Regions from separate parts of the Gynuella sp. genome, predicted to be linked through region 3. Evidence: predicted binding sites of a transcription regulator. Region 3 holds the regulator's gene; each other region holds the start of a gene.
The links. Region 3 encodes PhoB, which activates phosphate uptake and scavenging genes when phosphate is short. Its sites were predicted from a motif close to TGTCATANNNNTGTCANA; they were not measured.
Positions count from the first base shown of each region.

Region 1: a site for PhoB is predicted at 5,840-5,857, ahead of ACQY6I_RS05065 (phosphatase PAP2 family protein). Genes of this name have one in related genera too.
Region 2: a site for PhoB is predicted at 3,101-3,118, ahead of hexR (transcriptional regulator HexR). Genes of this name have one in related genera too.

Region 1 covers NZ_JBNKSF010000014.1:40,839-48,748, reverse strand. The annotation lists gene ACQY6I_RS05095 (phosphatase PAP2 family protein) at 1-738, shown strand, start outside; gene ACQY6I_RS05090 (paraquat-inducible protein A) at 1,219-1,845, shown strand; gene ACQY6I_RS05085 (paraquat-inducible protein A) at 1,842-2,471, shown strand; gene ACQY6I_RS05080 (intermembrane transport protein PqiB) at 2,452-4,170, shown strand; gene ACQY6I_RS05075 (PqiC family protein) at 4,180-4,791, shown strand; gene ACQY6I_RS05070 (metallophosphoesterase) at 4,864-5,529, opposite strand; gene ACQY6I_RS05065 (phosphatase PAP2 family protein) at 5,905-7,910, shown strand, end outside.
Region 2 covers NZ_JBNKSF010000062.1:92,877-100,786, reverse strand. The annotation lists gene pyk (pyruvate kinase) at 1-468, opposite strand, end outside; gene gap (type I glyceraldehyde-3-phosphate dehydrogenase) at 760-1,776, opposite strand; gene hexR (transcriptional regulator HexR) at 2,009-2,881, opposite strand; gene zwf (glucose-6-phosphate dehydrogenase) at 3,144-4,619, shown strand; gene pgl (6-phosphogluconolactonase) at 4,732-5,427, shown strand; gene edd (phosphogluconate dehydratase) at 5,448-7,268, shown strand; gene glk (glucokinase) at 7,284-7,910, shown strand, end outside.
Region 3 covers NZ_JBNKSF010000027.1:216,567-224,476, forward strand. The annotation lists gene ACQY6I_RS10785 (response regulator) at 1-681, shown strand, start outside; gene phoR (phosphate regulon sensor histidine kinase PhoR) at 698-2,023, opposite strand; gene phoB (phosphate regulon transcriptional regulator PhoB) at 2,054-2,746, opposite strand; gene ubiA (4-hydroxybenzoate octaprenyltransferase) at 2,849-3,712, opposite strand; gene rd (rubredoxin) at 3,912-4,076, shown strand; gene ACQY6I_RS10810 (FAD-dependent oxidoreductase) at 4,086-5,234, shown strand; gene ACQY6I_RS10815 (HU family DNA-binding protein) at 5,304-5,576, shown strand; gene ACQY6I_RS10820 (glycosyl hydrolase) at 6,242-7,910, shown strand, end outside.

The sequences.
Region 1 (7,910 bases), on a different contig from region 3:
GATGCTTCTGCAGCCAATCAGGATCCTATTGTGCCGGAGGGTGCGGAAGCTTTGCTGAAATCCCGTCAGCCATATTTGAACTCAGAACAACGTAGGGCCGTGCTATATACGACCGAAATTGACTCAGGTTATCCTTTATTGGACAGTTCAAATGGTTGGGGAAGGATCAATCTTCTGGCCGCTGCTGATGGTTATGGCGCATTCATTGGTGATGTAACGGTCACTATGGATGCTGCGAATGGAGGGTTCAATGCTCATGATTGGTGGCGTAACGATATTACGGGTAACGGTAAACTGACTAAGGGTGGCAGTGGACAGTTAACGTTGACTGGCCATAATCAGTACAGCGGTGGATCGGTTCTTGAGGGTGGTACTTTGGAAGCTGAATCCCCAGCAGCTTTTGGTACAGGTGATGTTTATGTCAAAGATGGTGTTTTGGAAGTTGACAGTGCCGGGACATTGCAGCTGTCCGGTTATCTGACGATGAAGGCGGGTAGCTTAAAAGTTAGCATGGATGGTGATGATAGTCAGATTGCCGTTAATAAAGCAGTTTATCTTGATGACGCTTCGTTGACATTGAATATGGGGAGCTTGACACCGGCGGTTGGAACCCATTTTACGCTGTTGACTGCTGGTAAAGTTGAAGGTGAATTCAATGCTATTGAAGCAGGAGATTACACCGTTTCTGCTACATATCATGATCAGTCTGTTGAACTAACTGTGACTGCTGCAAAATAGCTTCAGCTGACATGATCAATCCGGTGGTTATATCCAGGGAATGGATAACCACTGGATCGTCAGTTCCACTTATATCTGTGGGTTTCGTATTTTGGTGGTGATCTGCCCTCTCCGTTTACTATCACATCTTGTTTGTCCCTAGCAGAGCTTTCTTGCCCTAATTCAAGTCGCATCACTCTTACTTTCCACGGTTATGTCAAGCCCATTGTCTATGGCGAAATAAGTCTGACGAGTTTCATGTATCAGGTGTTGGGATAAATGGGTCAGTTGCATTGAGTGACTGTAGTTATGGCGCGTTGAGAAAGAGATCATTCTTACATATGGGTATCCATATATAAGAATATAAGACAAATGAACCAGACATGACTCATATTTGTTCACCTATTATGCAGTTGAACGGGTTAGAATCGTTAATCCCGGTATTGGCTCTAGTAGGCTAGGCAAGAGCCATTCTAAAAAGTCTGATTCAGAATTTTTTAAATGCGTACGTATCCTCATCTGACTATTTGTGAATATTGCGACAGAGTCTATTCTCGCAGAGCTTTAAAACCTGGAGAGATTGCCCGCTGTTATGTATGTGATGCGGTACTGTATCGATCGGAACGGCTTGACCTGATGCAATGGTTGGCGTTGGTGATTGCAACCTTGTTCGTCTTTTTGATGGCAAATTTTTTTCCGGTGATTCGTATCAGTTTTCAGGGGTTACATAATGAGATCACATTGTGGCAGTCCGTCGCTGTATTTATGCAGACTAATGTGGCTTTAATTGCAGTTCCCATATTAATGGTCGTTATTGTGGTTCCTGCGATGCAAATAATTCTGCTGCTATGGGTGCTGGCTTTTTCTGTTTTAAATCGACAGGCGCCCTTTTGGCGGATGCTTATTAAGCTTCTCGTTGCCTTAAAACCCTGGAGTATGATTGATGTCTGTATGCTCGGTATTTTGGTGGCTGTGGTGAAATTGTCCGGTTATCTCGATGTTGTCGCCGGCCTGGGATTATGGGCTACTGCTGCGCTGACCTGGATGATCACTTTGATAACCAATAAAAGCTTTGAGCCGATATGGCTGGTGCAGCAAAGCCTTTATCAGAAGGCTCCGGAGTTATGATTCTTTATAAAGCCGAGCAGTTGAATTTAATTGGATGCCATGTGTGTGGACTGGTATCTGAAGTTGGAAGTATCGAGAAATATTGCCCTCGTTGTCATTCACCTTTACACAGACGAAAACATAACAGTCTGGCTCATACCTGGGCGCTACTGATTGCGGCAATGGTGTTGTATATTCCGGCAAATATCGAACCAGTAATGTACACACAGATGTTAGGAAGCAGAACCGAGAGTACTATTATGGCCGGCATCATGGAATTCTGGCAGCTAGGTTCATGGGATATTGCTGTCATTATATTTATTGCCAGTGTGGTCGTACCATGTTTTAAATTCATTGTGCTGATTATTTTGTCAGTCAGTGTTGAACTGCGTAGTGCCTGGGCCATGCGCGAACGGGCAAAACTTTACCGCATCACAGAATTTATTGGTTACTGGTCGATGCTGGATGTGGTGGTGGTGGCCCTGGTATCTGCTCTCGTTAAGTTCAAGGCTCTCAGCGATATCGAGCCGAGAATGGGGATTTTATACTTTGGTTTGGTGGTTATTCTGACCATGCTTGCGGCAATGAGTTTTGACCCGCGTTTGATCTGGGATTATGAGGAGCAAAATGAGTCAGGAAAACGGTGATATGCAGAAACTGGCCCCGCCGAATATAACCTATTCCAGGCATCGGGTATCCCTTATCTGGTTAGTGCCATTTGCTGCAATATTGATTGGAATCGCCATGTTTGTTCAAAACTGGCTTGCGCAGGGCCCAGAAATCTCCATCACATTTTTAACTGCCAGTGGTCTTGAAGCCGGAAAAACCCCTGTGAAATATAAGGACGTTGATATTGGTAGGGTTACATCCGTTACTTTAAATGAGGATCAATCTTATGTTGTGGCCACGGTTGCGCTGGAAAAGAACGTGGAGGGATTAGCGCGAAGTGATACCCGCTTTTGGGTGGTTAGGCCCAGAATCGGGCTTAGTGGTGTATCGGGGATAGATACTTTGATCTCTGGTGCATACATTGGTGTGGATGTAGGGACTTCAGATTCAATGGCTCAGGATTTTACCGGGCTCGAAACACCTCCCTCTGTGATCAATGGGATGCCCGGAACAGCGTTTTCCATTCAGGCAGACGATTTGGGGTCGCTGGATATCGGTTCGCCTGTTTATTATCGCCGTATACAAGTGGGTAGAGTGTCCTCTTATCAGTTGTCTGATCGCGGAGACAATGTTGATATAACAGTTTTTATAGATGCCCCCTATGATCAGTTTGTTACAGAGGATACCCGTTTCTGGAATGCCGGAGGGGTTGATATTTCTTTAAGTGCTGATGGTCTTAAATTGAATACTCAGTCGGCTGCATCTGTTCTTGCTGGTGGTATTGCGTTTGCTGCTCCAGAAGGAGATAACTCAGGGCCTGCCCCTACTGACCACGCTTTTACTCTCGCCGTTGATAAAGACGAAGCGATGAAACCACCTGATGGGGTGGCTATTTCGGTGTTACTGCGGTTTTCCAAGCCGCTTCGTGGTTTGACGGTTGGTGCCCCGGTAGAGTTTTCGGGTGTGAATATTGGTTCTGTGGTTTCAATTGAGTTGGACTACGATGAGCAAACCGGCCTGTTCCCTGCAGAGGTGGCGACCAGGATTTATCCTGGTCGACTGGGGACGGTTCGCAATAAATTACCCAATGACAACAGCAGTCATGCAGAGATTGTCGCGTTTATCAAAAACCTCGTTGATAACGGTTTGAGAGCACAGGTTCGCACCGGAAATCTACTGACTGGTCAGTTGTATGTTGCGTTTGATTTTATGCCAAATGCAGAAAAAGTAGATTTTAATGCCACGGCTGAGCCAATAGTATTGCCCACTGTGGACGGCGACTTTGACCGTTTGCAAGTTCAGCTGGCAAGCATCATGGGCAAGATTGAAAAAATGCCTTTGGACAGTATTGCCATTCATTTGGATCAAAGCCTGATTGAATTGGATAAAACCCTTAAGCAGTTTAATACCGGGTTAGTACCGGAGCTTAGTAATACATTAAGCAGCATTAATACAATGGTTACCCAATTAAGCGGAACTCTGGACGAGCAATCTCCCTTACAGCAAAGTGCTATTCAGACATTGGAATCCTTCCAGCAGGCTTCCCAGCAATTGCAAACAACATTCTCGCGGGTCGATGGTTTGCTTGTTGAAGATGCTCCCATGCAGCAAAACCTGGAGCAAACGATGCTGGAGCTTCAACGTGCCGCTAAGTCCTTACGTAATCTTACGGATTTACTGAGTCGCAATCCCGAAGCCTTGATTCGTGGGCGGCCGGAAAATGTTCGAGTGGAGTAAGTAAGAAATATGGAAAAAACATCTTTTTTGGGAGTATTGCTGATAGTCGTCGCATTGATGTCATCATGTGTATCAGCACCGATTCATTACTACACGCTAATGAGCTCTAAGCCACAATCTCAACTGCATCCAGCGGTTATGCCATTTGTGATCGACGTATTGCCAGTGTATGTTCCCGAGGCTCTTGACCGACCTCAGTTTGTTGTTCGTAATGGATTAAATGGCGTTTTGTTGCTGGATAATCAGCAGTGGTCCAGCAATCTAGGAGAGGAGTTGACTGAGTCTCTTTCGGACCAGCTATCCGCATATTGGCAAGTTCCCAGTAGTCGGGGATTGGCTGACGCCGCATCGAAGCGACTGCTAAGAGTCAACATCGAGGTCAGAAGGTTGGATATCTGGACTGATGAGAAAATTGTTCTGGTTGCAGACTGGACGGTTGGTTTTAAAGACACATCGTCTATTCGGTTGATATGTCGAAGTCAACTCCACAAACCTTTGGGGCGTGGATATCAGGCGATTGCAATAGGGATGCAAGAGACTTTAGCTGAGCTGGCCAAAGTTATCGCTGGAACGGTCGACGAAAATGGGCTGTTACAGTGCCCCAGCGCTTTTGCCAGTTAACGACCAAAACCTGCCTGTTAGAAGCCCTGCGTAGTTATGAATCCGGCAATCAGGTCATCCTGATGTCTTTGATTAATAAAATAACTGTTTTATATGCAGCCGCCCAGTTTGAAAGCATCCCGTATCTATGAAATGGCAATTACCCAGCTGCAATGGTTCCGCGAAAATCGTATGACCACAATATATTGCCTGCACGCCGCTCACTTTTCGAATATATCGCTGGGTGGCCTGCTTCCGTGACCACAAAAGGTTATGATAAAACATATCACTGTGGGTTCGGATCCGCTGTTTCCAGGTAGATAAAGGATATTCTGCATGACAAATACCGACAGGATCATCATCTGGAACTGGTGATTCAATCTCAATGGTCCAGGGTAATTTGCGCAACTGACGTGCTATCGTTTTAAGTTGCTTTTTGTCTACGCTGGTTGCCCAGTTCCCACCGTTGAAATGCCAGATTTTTTCAGCAATCGGATCATTATCCAAAATCGTGTTAATCAGCATTTGCTCATGATTACCGCGCACGCAAAAAAACCAATGTTCTTTCAATAGGTTCAAACAGCGAAGGTTTTCCTCACCGCGATCAATAAGATCCCCGACAGAAAATAAGCGATCTCGTGTGCTGTCAAAATTTACTCCCTCCAGTTTGGTCTCCAATTGCGGATACATTCCATGCAAATCACCGATTACAAAATCGCGTCCTGAGAAGTTTGCTTTAACTCGTAAATGTTTGGGCATAGGACTGATGTTCGGTGATTGAGGGAATCACTCTATCAAAGTTATGAGCTGCTGTAATATTTTAAAGAAGAGTGGGTAGTTATGGCCGGTTGGTCGTACCTGCATGTTAAGCATGAAGATATTGGGGGGGCGATATGACTGAAAGGTATGGCATTAAAAACCAACTCATCTATATATGATTTTTGTCGTGTCAAACAGCTGAGACAGAAAAGAACAAGAGGGAATCGTGTCAATCAACACTAAAGCGGTAGATGAATTTTTTGTATGGCGATGAAAAAATTTCAAATAAAGTTCTAATGATTGCATCTGTTTTCATAAAAGTGTCATATAAAAAGTTGCTTTAAAATGACAATTACAAGAATGACAGGTGGCAACATGTACAAGATTGATAGCAGATATAAGTTACTTGCTATGGCGGTGGCATTTATGCCTATCCTTACAAATTGTGCTAACAATAATGCCAAGGCAATTATAAGCCTTCCTGCAGAACCTGCAGGGATGGGTTATGAAAAGACCATCGTAGAACCTGACGTCATGTATCCATTACCAATTGTAGAAAACTTTATTGCTCAGACTGGTAAAGATACTCATGGCAACTCAATCAACAAATATGATCGCTCGGTTAATCCCGTTATTCGACTGCTTAAAGGACTTGATGATGTCTGGTCATTGGGGGATGTGGAATGGGCAAACGGAGAAGCCAATGGTAGTGGTCCTAAAAATCGGTTTATGAATACCCATATTGTTGATGCCGCTGTGTGGCAGGAAAATATGTCTTATTCGTTGCGGGTAACTGGATCTGTACCGGGGTATGAGCGAAGTTATCAGGATGCCCTAGATGCATATCTTGATGACTTACGTTCAAAAAATAACAGTCTTATTGATGGACTTGGACCTCTGGCTGAATGGTATAAGCAGGGGGCTGGTGCTCGCTCATTGATTCAGCATGATATTACCGACCAATATTTAAAAACATCAGATGAAAAATTTTTCAATGTTAATGAGGTCATTTTATACGAAGAGATGGACTCAAGTACTGCTTCAGTGGACTCTGAGTTAGGTTCTTTTGTGAAGTTTCTGAACATCATGAGAGGACCTGAAGGCACGACTTCTCCAGCCAAATATTTCTACTGTTCACCTCGCCCATGGACGATGAATAATGACGGTAATGTGAGGCAGACTGGAACCATAACGCTCGGTTCTGGTGAACCACGAGAAGCGGGTAATCGGAAGATGGGTCAAAGGACGATTCCTGTTTATGATTCGCATATCCAGGTTGTTCCTGCATTAATTTATTCTTTGGAAAATCGCGGTCGCCATAAAGACTGTGGATTTCCCAGCGGTCATACGAATGCTGGGTATCTGGCAGCCTTCGCTTACGCTTACGCAGTTCCGGAACGTTATCCTGAATTACTTACCAGGGCGGCAAAGTTGGGTGAGGATAGAATTATCTCTGGTTATCACTCTCCATTGGATGTCATCGGCGGACGCATTATGGCTACAGCTCTCGCAGCTGCATATATTAATCGATATTCCAGTGATGCGGATGCTGCGTTAGCTAACACCCGCAAATACTTTGAAGCGCGAATCCGCGATGAAGAATCCCTGATGCAATACGCTCAATCTGGGGGCGCTGATGACCCGTTTGCTGATGACAAAGCAAACAAAGCCTATTATCGCGAGAAACTGGTTTATTCGTTTAAACAGGATCCTGCAAAAGTCGGGCAGGAAATGATTGTTCCGAAAGGCGCGGAAGTTTTATTGAAATCCCGCTTTCCATATTTGACTGGCCAGCAGCGGCGAGTGGTTCTCTATACCACAGGTATTGATTCCGGTTATCCGGTTTTGGATGACTCAAATGGGTGGGGGCGTATTGATCTGGTGACTGCTTCAGATGGGTATGGTGCTTTTGTTGGAGACGTCTATGTAAATATGGATGCAACAAAAGGATATTTCAACGCAGCTGATTCCTGGGATAACGATATCCATGGTAAAGGCAAGCTGGTTAAATCTGGAAGTGGGAAGCTGGTGTTGACCGGAAGCAACAATTATCAAGGTGGAACGGTGTTGAACGGTGGGGCATTGGTAGCAGCGTCAAGTAACGCGTTTGGATCTGGTGATGTCTTTGTAAATGCAGGTGCTGTTATTGTCCGATCAGAAAAACCTCTTGTTGTTGGTAAGCGCTACACCCAGGTAAATGGGACATTGTCTTTTGAGTTGAGTGGGCATAACCAAGGCGGTCTTTTGGTTCATGGAGACATGAATATTAAAGCAGGTAATGTATTGATTGATTTGGATAATACTGATCAATTCAAACAAGGCGATACGCTTGCAGTCATTCAAGCGAATGATATTCATGGTCGTTTCGATTCCGCGGTGAC
Region 2 (7,910 bases), on a different contig from region 3:
GTTATTTGACAATGGACCGGCCAGGACAACTTTGGTCAGAATCTTGTTACCTTCCACGGATTTCACTTCCAGCCGAACACGCCCATCATCCAGCAGCAGGATGTCTCCCGGAGCACAGTCTTTTGCCAGAGCTTGGTAATCAACACCTACTTTTTCGTTGTCACCACTATCTTTGTCCAGATCGATATCCAGTAAAAAATCCTGTCCTTCAAGTAGCTCGACATTTTTATCCTTGAAGCGGGATATACGGATTTTGGGTCCCTGTAAGTCGCCCAGTATGGCAACATACTTGCTGTGTTTTTCAGAAATTTCTCTGACCCAGTCGGCTCGACGTTTGTGATCTTCGGGAGAGCCGTGAGAAAAGTTCAGTCGAACAACGTTAGCTCCTGCCAGAATCAGTTGTTCGAGTGTTTCGTAATTATCAGTTGCTGGACCCAGAGTAGTGACGATTTTTGTGCGTCTAGTCATTTCCTAATTCTCACTTGAAGATCATTTGTTGATGAGAGCCCGCTGTTTTAAGGCTCTCATTACGTAATTTAACGTGTACTGTCATAAAGTCCCCATAGCCACTATCAAAATATATTCCCAAAGGAAAAGCCTGCTGAAGGGTTATTTATTCTTTTATGCGATAAGCGGAAATTCGCTTAGTGCAACAGTTCGCATTATTACAAAGTTAGCGGCTATCGAAATTTTGCTAGCCCCTTAAACGAAAAAAGTCCAATGGCATTACCATTAGACTTTTTTTCCACCTGAACCTAATCAGGCATTCATTAACGCAATTGTGTTATCGAGCATTCTATTCGAGAAGCCCCATTCATTGTCATACCATGACATGACTTTTACAAGCTTGCCTTGTACTTTTGTTTGGGTCGCATCGAAATTGGAAGTGAAAGTGCTGTGATTGAAGTCAGTAGAAACCAATGGTTCTTTGTTGACACACAGTACTTTTGCCAATACTGGGTCCGCAGCAATAGCGTCCTCAATAATTTGGTTGACTTCTTCAGCAGTGGTTTCGCGAGGTGCCAGGAATGACAGGTCAACCAATGAAACGTTGATGGTTGGAACGCGTACCGCCATACCATCGAACTTGCCAGCCAACTCAGGCACAACCAAGCCAACGGCTGCTGCTGCACCAGTTTTGGTAGGAATCATGTTCATAGCTGCAGCGCGGGCACGGTAGAGGTCTGAGTGATATACGTCAGAAAGGCGCTGATCGTTGGTATAGGCGTGAATCGTGGTCATCAGGCCGCTTTCGATACCCAGCTTGTCGTTAAGAGGTTTAGCGATAGGAGCCAGACAGTTGGTGGTACAGGAAGCATTTGAAATAACGGTCATGTCAGAAGTCAGAACTGACTGGTTCACACCGTATACAACAGTAGCGTCAACGCCACCAGCAGGTGCAGAGATGATTACTTTTTTGGCACCAGCATCAAGGTGAGCACTGGCTTTTTCTTTACTGGCGAAGAAACCGGTACATTCGTAAACCACATCTACACTGAGTTCTTTCCAGGGCAACTCAGAAGGGTTGCGCTCAGACAGAATTGCTATTTTGTCGCCATTTACAACCAGAGCATCGTTGTCTTGCTCAACAGTCCCGACGAATTTGCCATGCACTGTGTCGTATTTGGTCAAATGGGCATTGATTTTGGCATCGCCCAAATCGTTGATGGCAACAATTTGAATTTTTTCCAGATGTTCAGGAGATTCATATAATGCACGTAGAACGTTACGGCCAATACGGCCATAGCCATTAATCGCGACACGGATTTTAGACATGTTGTGCTCCTTTATAGAAGTTTTGAGGGCCATCAGTCAGAAGTTCATTGACTGGTTTGGCCGCCACGTAAAAGATGGCTTAAATATGTAGGTTTATTACGTATTTAACCATGATATAGCGCAACAATTCTACAGTAAGTGATCTTGCCCGCTAAAAAATTGTAATAAAACTACATTTCAAACTTTCGATAAAACAATGTTCAATTGTAGCAGAGGAAAAATGACGACCCTGTTACTTGTCTTTGTTGGAAATGCGGGTTTCCGCCAGGCTTTCTTTGATAATTCTCAAATGATCCTGAAAATCAGGGCCCCTCAATAATGATACCCCAGTAGCCAGTACATCAATGATAGCCAGATGAATGAGTCTGGAGCTCATCGGTGTATAGATTTCGGTATTTTCGGAGTTTTCTGCACCCAGGTAAAGATCGCATACTTCCGTCAATGGTGAACTGGGGGTGGTTAGTCCGATAACTGTTGCGCCTGCCTGACGGGCAATGGTGGCTGCCTCGATGAGAGGTATGGTGCGACCAGTGTTGGAAATTATCATGATGACATCGCCAGGACTGGCCCCGGCAGCAGCCATACGCTGCATGAGTGAGTCGGTATGTGCGGCAACAGGAGTGCCCAGACGAAAAAACTTATGTTGTGCGTCCAGCGCAACCGGACCAGAGCCGCCGGAACCGAAAAAGTCGATTTTTTTGGCATCTGCCAGTGTCTGAACCACTTTGGCAACGGCATTGTAATCCAATGACCGCTGAGCATCACTAATGGCGCTCAGGTTCGCTTCGAAAATTTTCCGGGTGTACTGTTCAACCGTATCGTCAGATTCCACATCTCTGTTGATATAAGGTGTACCTGTGGCCAGACATTGAGCCAGTCTCAACTTGAAATCCGGAAATCCGCTGCATCCCAATGAGCGACAGAAACGATTTACCGTTGGTTCACTGACATTGGCGGCTTTTGCAAGAGAGGCAATACTGGAACGAATGGCTGAGTCAGGGTTGCTCAGAATAACCTGAGCCACTTTTTTTTCAGATTTACTCAGGCAGTCCGGGTTGGACTTCAAGCGTTCAAGAAGATTGCTGCTATGGTCTGTCTCAGTCACTATATTTATACCACTATTATTGTTGTGCGCTATCGTACATGAATAATGTCATGTAATTCTGTAATTATATTCAGAATCAATTTTAGTGCATCCTGCAGATCTGGATGTCAACTCAAGCGAATGTCTGGTTGCTGTTTCAGGTTGTTATTAGATACTGAATTCGGGCAAAATGTAAGAAAATTACAAAAATTACCTTTTCGCCGATGTGATTCGGGGTCGTACAACATTAATGTGACATTATTTTTGGAGAGCATTTAAAGGCATGAAACTACATAATGACGCTTGTAATTTCGTGATATTTGGCGGTAATGGGGACCTTTCGATTCGTAAATTGATGCCAGCGCTTTATTTTCTGGATAAAGACGATCAGCTTGCGCCTGCAGCCAAAATTATCGGAGCATCGAGGACTGCACTGGAGAGAGTTGAGTTCCAGAGCATGGTTCGTAAGGGGCTGGAAGAGTTCGTGGCCGAAAAGTACATGGATGAAACTGTATGGGATCGTTTTTCTGAGCGCCTTTCGTATGTTTCCGTCGATGCCAGTAAAAATGAAACTTTCCAACATTTATCCGAAGTTCTCGGTAACGATGCATGTCTTGGAAATACCATATTCTACCTGTCCACCGCGCCGGGGCTGTTCGGCCCGATTTGCAGAGGACTTAAGGCAAATAATCTGGTTTCGGAACACAGCAGAGTGGTCCTTGAGAAGCCATTAGGGAAGGATCTTGCTTCTTCTATTGTCATCAATGACGCAGTGGCGGAAGTGTTTGATGAAGACAATATCTACCGTATCGACCACTATTTGGGAAAAGAGACAGTACAGAATCTGCTTGCGGTCCGTTTTGCCAATGCGTTGTTTGAGCCTGTATGGACCAATAGCCATATCGATAATGTACAGATTACTGTGGCTGAGACGGTCGGTGTTGAGGGGCGCTGGGGGTATTATGATGACTCAGGTGCTCTTCGTGATATGGTTCAAAACCACATGCTGCAATTGTTATGTCTGGTGGCAATGGGGGTTCCGGTCAGTCTTGATCAGGATGCTGTACGCGCCGAAAAAATCAAGGTACTGAAGTCTCTTAAAATCATGAGTGCTTCTGAGGTCAGGGAGCATGCCGTCCGGGCACAGTATGGTTCAGGCGTTGCAAATGGGGCATCTGTTCCAGGATATACCCAGGAAGAAGGTGGAAAGCCTGACAGCACGACAGAAACCTTCGTTGCAATCCGGGCTGATATTCATAACTGGCGTTGGCGTGGGGTTCCTTTTTATCTTCGTACCGGTAAACGTCTGCCGGCGAGATTCAGCGAAATTGTCATCGAGTTCAAAGACGTTCCACACAGCATTTTCCCAGAATCTTCCAACATTATGGCTAACAAGCTGGTGATTAGGTTGCAGCCGGAAGAAAGTCTGCAGCTATATATGATGAACAAGGTTCCAGGTCTTGGAAAAGGAATGGAGGTTCATCCCGTTACCCTGAATCTGACTCAGCCTGACAAGTATGCTGATAAACGAATTCCCGAGGCTTATGAGCGTTTGTTGTTTGATGTCATGAGGGGTAACTCAACGTTATTTGTTCACCGGGCGGAAGTTGAGGCAGCCTGGAAGTGGTGTGATGCCATTCTGACTGGCTGGGCTGAGCATGCCGGGTTGCCCAGTACTTATATGTCCGGGACCTGGGGGCCGCAGACAGCCTTTGAACTGGTGGCCAAAGATGGTCGTAGCTGGCATGAAAGCAAGTAGCCGGGCCACTGGAATGGTCGGAAATTCTGCGAGTGATGTGTCAGCAGCAGTTCTATGTTTGTGCTGGTAAATGTCGCGTACTGATTAAAGCTTACTGACTCTAAGGAAGCATATGAATTTACATGAATACTCTTCGACTGACGCATTGGATCAGGCATTGGCGATCGCTGTTGCAGAGCAATTACAGCGGGATATCGATAATAACGCTGTTGCCTCACTGGCTGTTTCTGGAGGCAGTACTCCAAAGGGGCTGTTCGCCCATTTGAGCAACATGGAGCTGGCCTGGGAAAAAGTAATCGTCACCCTGGTGGATGAGCGTTGGGTTGGTCCTGAACATGCTGACAGCAATGAGAAGCTGGTGCGTGATTGTTTGTTGCAGAACTTTGCAGCTGCGGCGCAATTTATCGGGCTTAAGAATGAGCATTCAAGTGCTGAGCAAGGGGTTGCTGCACTCCATTCGGTGTTACAACAGTTACCAGCAAAATTTTCAGTGGTTGTGCTGGGTATGGGAGGGGATGGTCATACCGCATCCTTTTTCCCGCAATCGCCTCAATTGGCAGCAGCTGTTGATATGAATACAGAGTATAGCTGTTGTGCTGCAGATCCAGTGACGGCTCCCCATGAGCGAATGACTTTGACGCTGGCGAGGATTCTGGCAACTGAGTCGTTGTTTCTGCACATAACCGGTGCTCAGAAAAAACAGATTTTTGAAGCGGCCTGTCAGGCAGGTCCGTTGACTGAATATCCGGTTAGGTCTGTTATCGATCAGTCTATTGTCGATTTAGATGTCTATTGGACACATGCTTAAACCTTATCAGAGACCCTACTATGAACCCTACCGTCCAGGCTGTCACCGACAGAATTATTGAACGCAGTCAAAACAGCCGTACTCGTTATTTGGCTTTGATCGATAAAGCCGGTGAAAATTTTCCTGTACGCCAATCGCTTGGTTGTACCAATCTGGCTCACGGTTTTGCGGCCTGTGGCGTTCAGGAGAAAGAAACCATTAAGCTTATGAATGCTGCTAATGTGGGTATCGTAACCGCTTACAATGATATGTTGAGCGCGCATCAACCTTATGAGCATTTTCCGCAGCAGATCAAAAAAGCGGTCATGGAAATGGGCTGTACTGCACAGGTGGCAGGTGGGGTGCCGGCAATGTGTGATGGTGTCACTCAGGGGCAGACCGGGATGGAGCTCAGTCTGTTCAGTCGTGATCAGATTGCCATGTCGGCGGCTATTGCGCTTTCTCATAACATGTTTGATGCAGCGCTGTATTTGGGAGTCTGTGACAAAATTGTGCCTGGTTTGCTGATCGGAGCATTGAGGTTCGGGCATCTGCCAACCATCTTTGTGCCCGCGGGGCCTATGCCGACCGGGATTTCCAACTCGGAGAAGTCCAGAGTCAGACAATTGTTTGCTGAAGGTAAGGTGTCCCGGCAGGAGTTGCTTGAAACAGAAAGTCGTTCTTATCACTCGGCGGGTACCTGTACTTTTTATGGAACTGCCAACAGCAACCAGATGTTGATGGAAATTATGGGCTTGCATTTGCCTGGATCATCATTCGTCAATCCTAACGATCCTTTGCGCGAGAAGTTAACCATAAGCGCAGCGCAACAGGTGCTAAGGCTGACATCGACCAACGGTTCTTATATGCCGGTTGGCAGGATGATTGATGAAAAATCGTTTGTGAATGGGATGGTAGGGTTGTTGACTACAGGTGGTTCTACCAACCTGACCATGCATATTGTGGCTGCGGCTGCAGCGGCGGGAATCAAAATTACCTGGGATGACTTCTCTGAATTATCATCCGTTGTACCAATGTTGGCGCGTGTCTACCCAAATGGTAAGGCGGATGTAAACCATTTTCATGCCGCAGGCGGATTGCCATTCGTGATACGTGAGCTGCTGGCGGGTTCTATGCTGCATGAAGACGTTAATACTGTGGCGGGTTATGGGTTGGAGCGTTATACCCGGGAACCGTTTTTAGGTCATAACGGCAGTATTGAATGGAAGGGGTGCAGTGCCGATAGTCTGGATGAAGAAGTAGTACGCCCTGTTACCCGGCCGTTCAGCCCCGAAGGTGGACTTCAGGTTGTGCGTGGCAATATTGGGGTTGGGGTGATCAAAGTGTCTGCAGTTGCTCCGGAAAACCGGATCATTGAGGCTCCTGCAGTTGTGTTTGAAAGCCAGCAGCAATTGCAGGAAGCATTTGCGGCAGGGGAATTGAACAAAGATTTTGTCGCAGTGGTTCGGTTTCAGGGGCCTCGTGCGAATGGCATGCCGGAGCTACATAAGTTAACTCCACCGTTGGGTGTTTTGCAGGATCGCGGATATCGCGTGGCACTGGTGACAGATGGCAGGATGTCCGGAGCATCCGGTAAGGTACCTGCGGCGATTCATGTGTCCCCAGAGGCCAGTCAGGGGGGCATTCTGGCAAAAATCAGAGAGGGCGATTTAATTCGGCTGGATGCGGAAGCTGGTTCTTTGCAGGTAATCGTTGACCCGGTTGAATTTAACGAGCGCAAGGTGGTTGCTTTTGAGCCGGGACCCGATGAGTTCGGTTTTGGGCGGGAATTATTCGCCAATATGCGTGCATCAGTGAATAACCCGGAGCAGGGTGCCACTGTTTTCAGATTTGAAGACTAATTGAGGACAAAAACTGTGACCCAGGAATTTGGAATTATTGCTGATATTGGTGGAACTAATGCGAGGTTTGCGCTGGCCCCACTGAAACAGCTCGCCGCGGATGAAAAACTGCAGCTGAATGAGCAGGAGCTGTGTTACGCCAAAACCTTGAATGGTGCAGAATACGAAGGGATTGTAGATGCTGTACGGGCATACCTCGAGCATCTTCCTGAGCAGATAAAGCCTATAAAACAAGGGGTCATGGCTATCGCCTGTCCAACTGATTCCGACTATATCAAAATGACTAATCATACCTGGGCATTTTATGTTTCTGAGTTGAAACAGCAATTGGGGTTTGATTCATTGAAGTTCATCAATGACTACAATGCCCTTGCCAACTCGGTTCCCCATCTCGATGCCAGTGGTGCGATCAAGATTGGTCGTGGTACAGCAATCGAAAATATGCCTATGGTTGTCACTGGGCCTGGAACCGGGCTTGGGTTGGGGACTCTGGTATTTGATAAGCATGGTGTGCCTATTACGGTAGAAACGGAAGGAGGGCATGCTCAATTTGCGCCAACAGATGAAGTCGAGATAGAAATACTGCGCTATCTGTTGACCAAATATGAACGGGTTTCAGCCGAGCGGCTGCTATCTGGCATG
Region 3 (7,910 bases):
ATGGTTACCAGCCGTGGTGACAAAGAAAACGTTGTACAGGCAGTAGAAGCCGGTGTCAGTGATTACATTGGCAAGCCCTTCAGCAACGATCAATTACTCAAAAAAATCCTCAAAGCCCTGAGTCGTAATCATAAGGATTATATCCAGGAATTACTCAATGGCGGCGGAAAAAGCGCAACAGCAGCGCCTCAGAGTAATGACCCTAAAGGGTTGTTCAAGGATTCGGCTCAGAACCTGCTCGGTGCAGCCTCAATTACTCCTCCTAAACCTTCAACTAACACTGGCTCTGCCAGTGTTCTGGCAGTCCATTCAGCCACCGAAAAACTGGTGCGCAAACAGGCTGCGGTGAAGGCAAGAAGCCGGTCGGGGAATAAAGGTGCCGCACAATTGCGAGTAGCTCACAATTCAGTGACTGCGGTGATTCGCGATATCAATCTGGTCGAAATCTTACTGCAGATCCCCAGAGCAGAGCTGGTTCCCATTGTCTTTGATCAGGCTGTCGTCGATATTCAGCTGCCGGACCAATCGGAAGAAGTGGCACGCATGAACTGTTTTATTGTGTCTATATCGGCGATGGAAAAAGACATGTCCTGTGACCAGTTACTGGTATCACTGAAATATGTCGATGATGATCCGGACAAACTCGGGTTTTTATCCAAATATATTGCAGCCGTACGTTAAGTAGTACAGCCAGCCACTATTCCTCAGCCAGCTGCTCTTCCTGTTGTTGATAGAGATTCTTCACAGGAAAGCGACAGGTAAATGTGCTGCCTTTACCAACCTCACTGCTAATATCCAATGTACCGTCGTGGATTTGCAGCGCATGCTTGACGATTGCCAACCCCAGGCCAGTTCCTCCTGTCGCTGTAGAATGGCTAACATTAACCCGGTAAAAACGTTCCGTCAGACGCGGAATGTGACGAGCTTCGATACCAATACCGCTGTCTTTGACGCTCATATAAGCAAACCGTTCATCCTGACGCCATGAAACGAGAATATGGCCGGTTTCCGGAGTATAGTGCACAGCATTGAACACTAGGTTGGAAAACGCGGAGCGTAATGAATTCGGATCTCCCATCAGGTCAGCTTCAGTTTCGATATCGAGCTCTATCTGATGGTGTTTATCTCCACTGAGGGCTTGCGCATCCTCAACAATACTTTCCAGTAACTGCCTTACATGTACCTGCATGTCTCCGCGACGATCATCATCACCATCAAGGCGGGTCAATAGCATCAAATCATTGACCAGATTGGTCATGCGCCGGGTCTGCGCCTGCATTTGCTGCAATGGCCGATGCATACGTTCTGGCAACACGTCACCCATATCAATAAATGTTTCCAGATACCCCTGCAGCACCGTCAATGGTGTACGCAGTTCGTGGCTGGCATTGGAAACAAAATCCTTGCGCATCTGTTCCAGTTGCCGCAGTCGGGAGATATCACGCACCCATAGCAATCGTTCGTTTTCACCATATATGGTAATGGCAATCTGCAATGTCAGATGTTCGCGTCTCGGAGCAGGAATATTCACTTTGGTACGGGGAACGGCATTGCGGAAAAACTTTTGAAATTTAGGGCTGCGAATCAGGTTGTTAATCAGCTGGCCACGGTCCTGCGGCTGAAAACTCAACAAGTCACCAGCCGCTTCGTTCCACCACTCCAATGTGCCATCCTGATTCACAATCACAATCCCATCCTCAAGAGCAGATGTGGAGGTCTGGAATCGGTTGATAACGGTATTGAGACGGTGTACTTCGAGACGATGCCGACGTAATAATCCGTAGAGATAATCAAATACCATCCCCATCGGCCCGTCGGTGTCCGGCAAACTTTCTGCGGTGGTGTCTTTTTGTTTTAGCCACTCGATCAGCTTGTTCTGCTGCCACATGGACCAAGCGACATAACCGATCAGATACAACAGCAGGGCAATGAGTGGATAGCCCAGAATGGCGCCAATCAACATCACGGCCAAAGCCATGGCAACAACAGAAGTCAGATGCTGCCGTCGATAATCTTTAATCATTGAAAAGTGTTATCCAATTCTAATTGGGAGTCAGCTGATTTTTGCAGAAAAACGGTAGCCAGTTCCACGTACGGTTTGAATCATGGTCATCAACTGGTCACCAAGGGCTTTGCGCAGGCGGCGAATATGTACATCGACCGTACGTTCATCCACATAAACATTTCCTCCCCAGACCTGATCCAATAACTGTGCCCGTGTGTAGGCACGTTCCTGATGACTCATGAAGAATTGTAGCAGCCTGAACTCTGTAGGGCCCATTTCAATTTCCTGTCCATTTGAGCTGACCCGATGACTGCCTGGATCAAGCCTCAGGCCATTCACTTCAATCGCCTCCTCCACACCAGGCGGGGTAGCCCGGCGTAATACCGCTTTCAGTCGCGCCACCAATTCACGGGGAGAAAACGGCTTGGTGATATAATCATCGGCACCGGCCTCCAACCCCTGAATTTTATGGTCCTCTTCCCCTTTGGCCGTCAACATGATCACCGGTATTTCGGCTGTCAGGTGGTCCCGTTTTAACCGCCGGCAGATTTCCACGCCACTGGAACCAGGCAACATCCAATCCAGTAATAACAGGTCCGGTTTCTGATCCACTACCACTGACATCGCTTCCTGTGCATCACCTGCCTCAATACAGTGATAACCCGCCATTTCCAGCGCTGCGGCAATCATTTCTCGGATGGGGGTCTCATCATCAACGACCAGTATGGTTTTTCCAGACATAGCTATCTCACTCAATTTGACTCAGGCAAAATTAAACTGCCCCTTTATGACAAATTAGTGACAATTGTCATCTCAGTGTCAAATATGGGTACTCATAGACTGTCATAGAAAGTTCAGAAATATACCCACAAAAATAACCGCTCCAACCCAATTGTTGTGCAAAAACGCTTTAAAACAGGCGTCGCGGTCACGATTGCGAACACTCCAGATCTGCCAGAAGAACATAGCACCAGCAACCAACAGGCCCAAGTAGTAGAATAGTCCCAGCCCCGCCTGAACACCGACCAGTATCCAGGTCAACCAGGCCAGCCCCTGCAAAGTTGCCACTGCGAAAATATCGGCTTCGGCAAATAGAATAGCAGTCGATTTCACGCCAATTTTTAAATCGTCCTCACGGTCAACCATTGCATATAGAGTGTCATACGCCACTGTCCATAGCAGATTGGCGGTATACAGCAGCCAGGTAATTGATGTCAGCTCCCCGGCTTCAGCCATAAATGCCATTGGAATCGACCAACTGAAAGCCGCCCCCAGCACCACCTGGGGTAAATAGGTGTAGCGCTTCATAAATGGATAAGCGAATGCCAATGCTGCTCCTGCAAACGACAGGTAGACGGTCTGCCGGTTAGTCATCAACACCAGAGCGAATGAAATCAGACACAACACCACAAACAGAATCACAGCTTCATGATGCCTGATAATGCCTAAAGCAAGAGGCCTTGCCTGGGTGCGTTGAACATGACCATCAATATTTCGATCCGCGAAATCATTAATGGCACACCCGGCACTGCGCATCAGCACCACACCGGTGATGAAAATCAGCAGATTGGAGATCTTCGGCAACCCTCCACCAGCCAGCCACAAAGCCCATAAAGTGGGCCACAAAACGAGAAATGTTCCTATGGGACGATTGAGACGGGTCAGCGCAATATACGCATTAATCCGTAATTTAAGAGCCTGATTCATAATATTGGGATCAAAACCGCAAACTTGGGACACTGATGATGGCTGCGCAGTTTATCAGAAACAGAATCATCTGATGCTTATACTTGTTGATAATTTGCGTGACCGATACCAGGAAATTAGTAGAGAAATACAGCCCTGCTATTGCTTTTGCAAAACAGGCTCAGTAGCTTTGGCCGCAGAATCGATAGGGGGTTAAGTGATGAGAAAATGGCAATGTATAGTCTGTGGTTTCATTTATGATGAAGCCGAAGGTTTACCGGAAGAAGGGATTGAACCTGGAACCGCCTGGAGCGATATTCCAGAAGATTGGGCTTGCCCTGATTGTGGAGTTGGCAAAGAGGACTTCGAAATGATCGAGCTGTAAGGAGTTGATATGTCGAACTCAAAACCCATCATTATTATCGGCTCTGGTCTCGCGGGGTACAGCCTGGCGAGGGAGTTTCGCAAGCTCAACAAGCAGCAGGAACTGATCATCATTTCATCTGACGATGGTCGAAATTATTCCAAACCCATGTTGTCCAATGCCATCAGCCAGGAAAAAACCGCCAATACCCTGACCATGGCGGATCCAGGAAAAATGTCGGAAATTCTTGATGCCACCATTCGAATAAATACCGAAGTCACGGATATCGACCCCCACAACAGACTGATTTTTATAGGTTCAGAAACCATTGCCTTTGATCGGTTGGTACTTGCAACCGGCGCGACCCCCAACAACCAGGAGATTCCCGGTGATGCCGGGGATCATGTTTTTACGGTTAACAGCCTACAGCAGTTTGCCCATTTTCAAGAGCATCTCAGCGGCAAGAAGCGAGTATTAGTGCTCGGTGGAGGACTGATTGGTTGCGAGTTTGCCAATGACTTGGCAGCGGCTGGTTTTCAAGTACAACTGGTTTCTCCAGGCAATCAGCTGATGGAGCGGTTGTTACCAACACCGGTTTCCCAACAGCTGCAACAATCCCTTGAAGAATTGGGTGTCCAGTTTTATCTCGGACCACTGGTCAATCGAATGATGAAAACTGAAACCGGTATCAGGACTTGGCTGACAAATGGTCAGGAGCTGGAATCGGATATCGTACTCTCTGCCATTGGTTTGCGTCCCAATATTACCCTGGCACAGGAAGCAGGTCTGGTTACCGGCCATGGCATCAAAGTAAATCGTTATCTTGAGACAAATTTCTCGCACATTTTCGCGTTAGGGGATTGTGCCGAGGTTGAAGGTCATGTTTTATTGTATGTCTTGCCATTGATGAGCGCTGCCAGGGCTTTGGCCGCCACTCTCAATGGTACGCCCATGGAAGTCCATTACCCTGCTATGCCTGTTGTCGTCAAAACACCAGCATGTCCGATAGTGATACAGGCTCCCATTCCTGGCCAACAAGGTCAATGGTCAGTGGAAGAGAATGAATCCGGGATTAAAGCTCTCTACACCAAGGGCGACCAATTACTCGGCTTTGCTTTAACCCGGGAGTATGTCAAGGAACGTATGGCTTTGACCAAGCAGGTTCCAGGACTCCTATGAGCAAACCGGTTCAATTAACTACCCCAATTTTGTTGGGGCCTATAATGATAATGACACGAGGGAAAATCTATGCGTAAACCAGAATTGGCTGCTGCGATTGCTGAAAAAGCGGATATCTCAAAAGAAAAAGCTGCTGACGTACTAAATGTGATTCTTGATGAAATTACCGGTGCAGTTGGCAAAGGGGATTCTGTCACTCTGATTGGTTTTGGCACCTTTGAAAAAAGAAGTCGTGCCGCCCGGACGGGTAAAAACCCACAGACCGGTGAGAGCATTCAGATTCCAGCCAGCAATACCGTTGCATTCAAAGCCGGTAAAGCACTGAAAGACGCTGTAAACTGAGACGTTTCATAGCGGAAAACGGGCACATGCCCGTTTTTTTGTGCCAATAGATTCTGCCCCGGAAAACTGCTCAGATAATGTGCGTCTGATAGCGCCACCCCCACCACGACTTCCTGACCACAATCAAAAACATGCGTCGACAGTGCATACAGTGCCAACGGTGACTGCCCGCCAACTTTATGACTGGATTATCCTGTTTACGACTGCAAAACGGACACTGTAACGTTGCATTCATGGGTCTACACTGGAATTAAGGAACCTCTGAAAAATGGCCTAATTTCGCGCAGGACGTTGTCAGCCCCAGTCTCACATCCTCATTTACGCCAGTAAACTGCGGTGTTGCGAGTGGGTGCTTCCTCGCCAGCATCAAACTATTGCTATTTTTCAAAGGCCTCTTAAGTTAGCTCAGCTCCATCGAAGATCAGCACATTGCATCAGCCTCTAACATCTATATCAACATTCGACTATCCGTAACAAACCTTTACTTACTGTGTGAATGTCTCATGACATGCGTGACCACTCTAGCAATATTTCAAAGCACTTTCGAAATCATTTGAGTTTTCCAGGCTGGAAATATATTCGTTGTAACCAATAACATGGGACTATGCGGACAATAACTTATGCAACGCAGTAAGAAAAACATCTGGCACCGGTGTCAAACAACTATGCTGATCAGCAGTGTGGTTATAGGTACTTTCTGCACATCGGCACATGCAGCCATTACCTCTGTAGGGTCGGGCAGCATCAGCAGCCAAGCCAACCCGGAAGGATATACATGCTCCATCGACCATGGTTACTGGATTCAAAATGCCGGTATAGTGGAACCTGGTATCGAGGGCTGTAACCCTCCTTCAGGCATTATTGGCGCACCGAAACCATTAATCCCACAGCTAAGCGGACCGGCCTCCAGCGAACCAACAGCCACTCACCGCTGGTGGGGCTCAGTTTCTTTTTATGGGGAAATGCCTGTCGGCGACAGTAGTAAAACCAGCTATATTACCCCCGACCCCATTACTGCCCGGGTTACCAACCTGGGTTTCCGTATGATGGGCATACCCAATGGCTTGAAATACGATGGCAATAATGCCTGGCAGTACTCCATCCCAGATCCGTTCAGTGAAGTATTTGACGGCATTGCCTTTGCCAACACCGCACACAGTAACCTCGATGCCACTCTTTATGATTACAGCGACGGAAGTGTCACCGTCGAATGGCGTGATGGCGGCACGGCTGTTATGCGGGCGACATTTGTGTATGGCTCCCCGTATGTGTTCATTGATGTCCTCAGCGGGCAGTTAAAGATAAATACTCGTGGGGCCGATGGCCCGGAACGGGGGTTGTTCTACCAGAACAGCAATAAACTGGGCATCTGGACCGATGTTGCCAGCAACCGCAACAGCTTTTTGATAGTTGGTGAAGGTGATACTCAGTATAGCAACGTCAACGCCGCCAGCGTCACCGCCAGCAACAACAGTGGCCATTTCACGGCAGTATGGCTGCCTGTCAATGATGGGCTGCCCTCCCAGGCCATGATCGATGATTTTGCGGCCCTGGCCCTGAACCGGGTGGATGAAGTCCGTATCGATTACAATGTTGATTTGGCTGATAACAGCGTCCGCATTCAGCAACATTATCTGTTTCAGAACCAGGAAGTCACCACAATGGCCGGTCAGATGCCGCTGCAGTGGAAAAACGATCAGAATGCATCCACCTCCGGCTATAAAGTCCGTAGCTCCAGAGGTATTGTCCGCTTTCATCCCCTCTCACAGTTCAGCTATGAACTACCGTTTATTGGCGTGTTACCGTCCCTGCCTGCCAGTAATACGGCCGGGTACGATGTTGGTAAGCTCAAAAGTCTGATAACTGAATTCGTCAATCGCGGCGAATCATCCTGGAACACTGCCACCGATACCTATTGGGCCGGAAAAAACTACGGCAAGGTCGCTGAACTGGCTGCTCTTGCACAGCAACATGGCATGACCAACGAACATGATCGGCTGATTAACTGGCTGAAGGCTGAATTGGAAGACTGGTTTACCGCCACTCACGATGGTCAACCTGATGCCACTAAATACTTCGCCTACGACGACCAGTGGAACACGCTGTTGGGCTTTTCTGAAAGTTTTGGGTCACAACAACAACTGAACGACCACCATTTCCATTACGGCTATTTTGTCCGGGCCGCCGCAGAAATCTGTCGGACCGACAAAAGCTGGTGCGCACCAGATGCCTGGGGCGGTATGGTGGAACTGCTGATTCGTGATTATGCAGCCGGTCGTAATGATCCCATGTTCCCTTATACCCGTAATTTCGATCCAGCCAACGGCTTTTCCT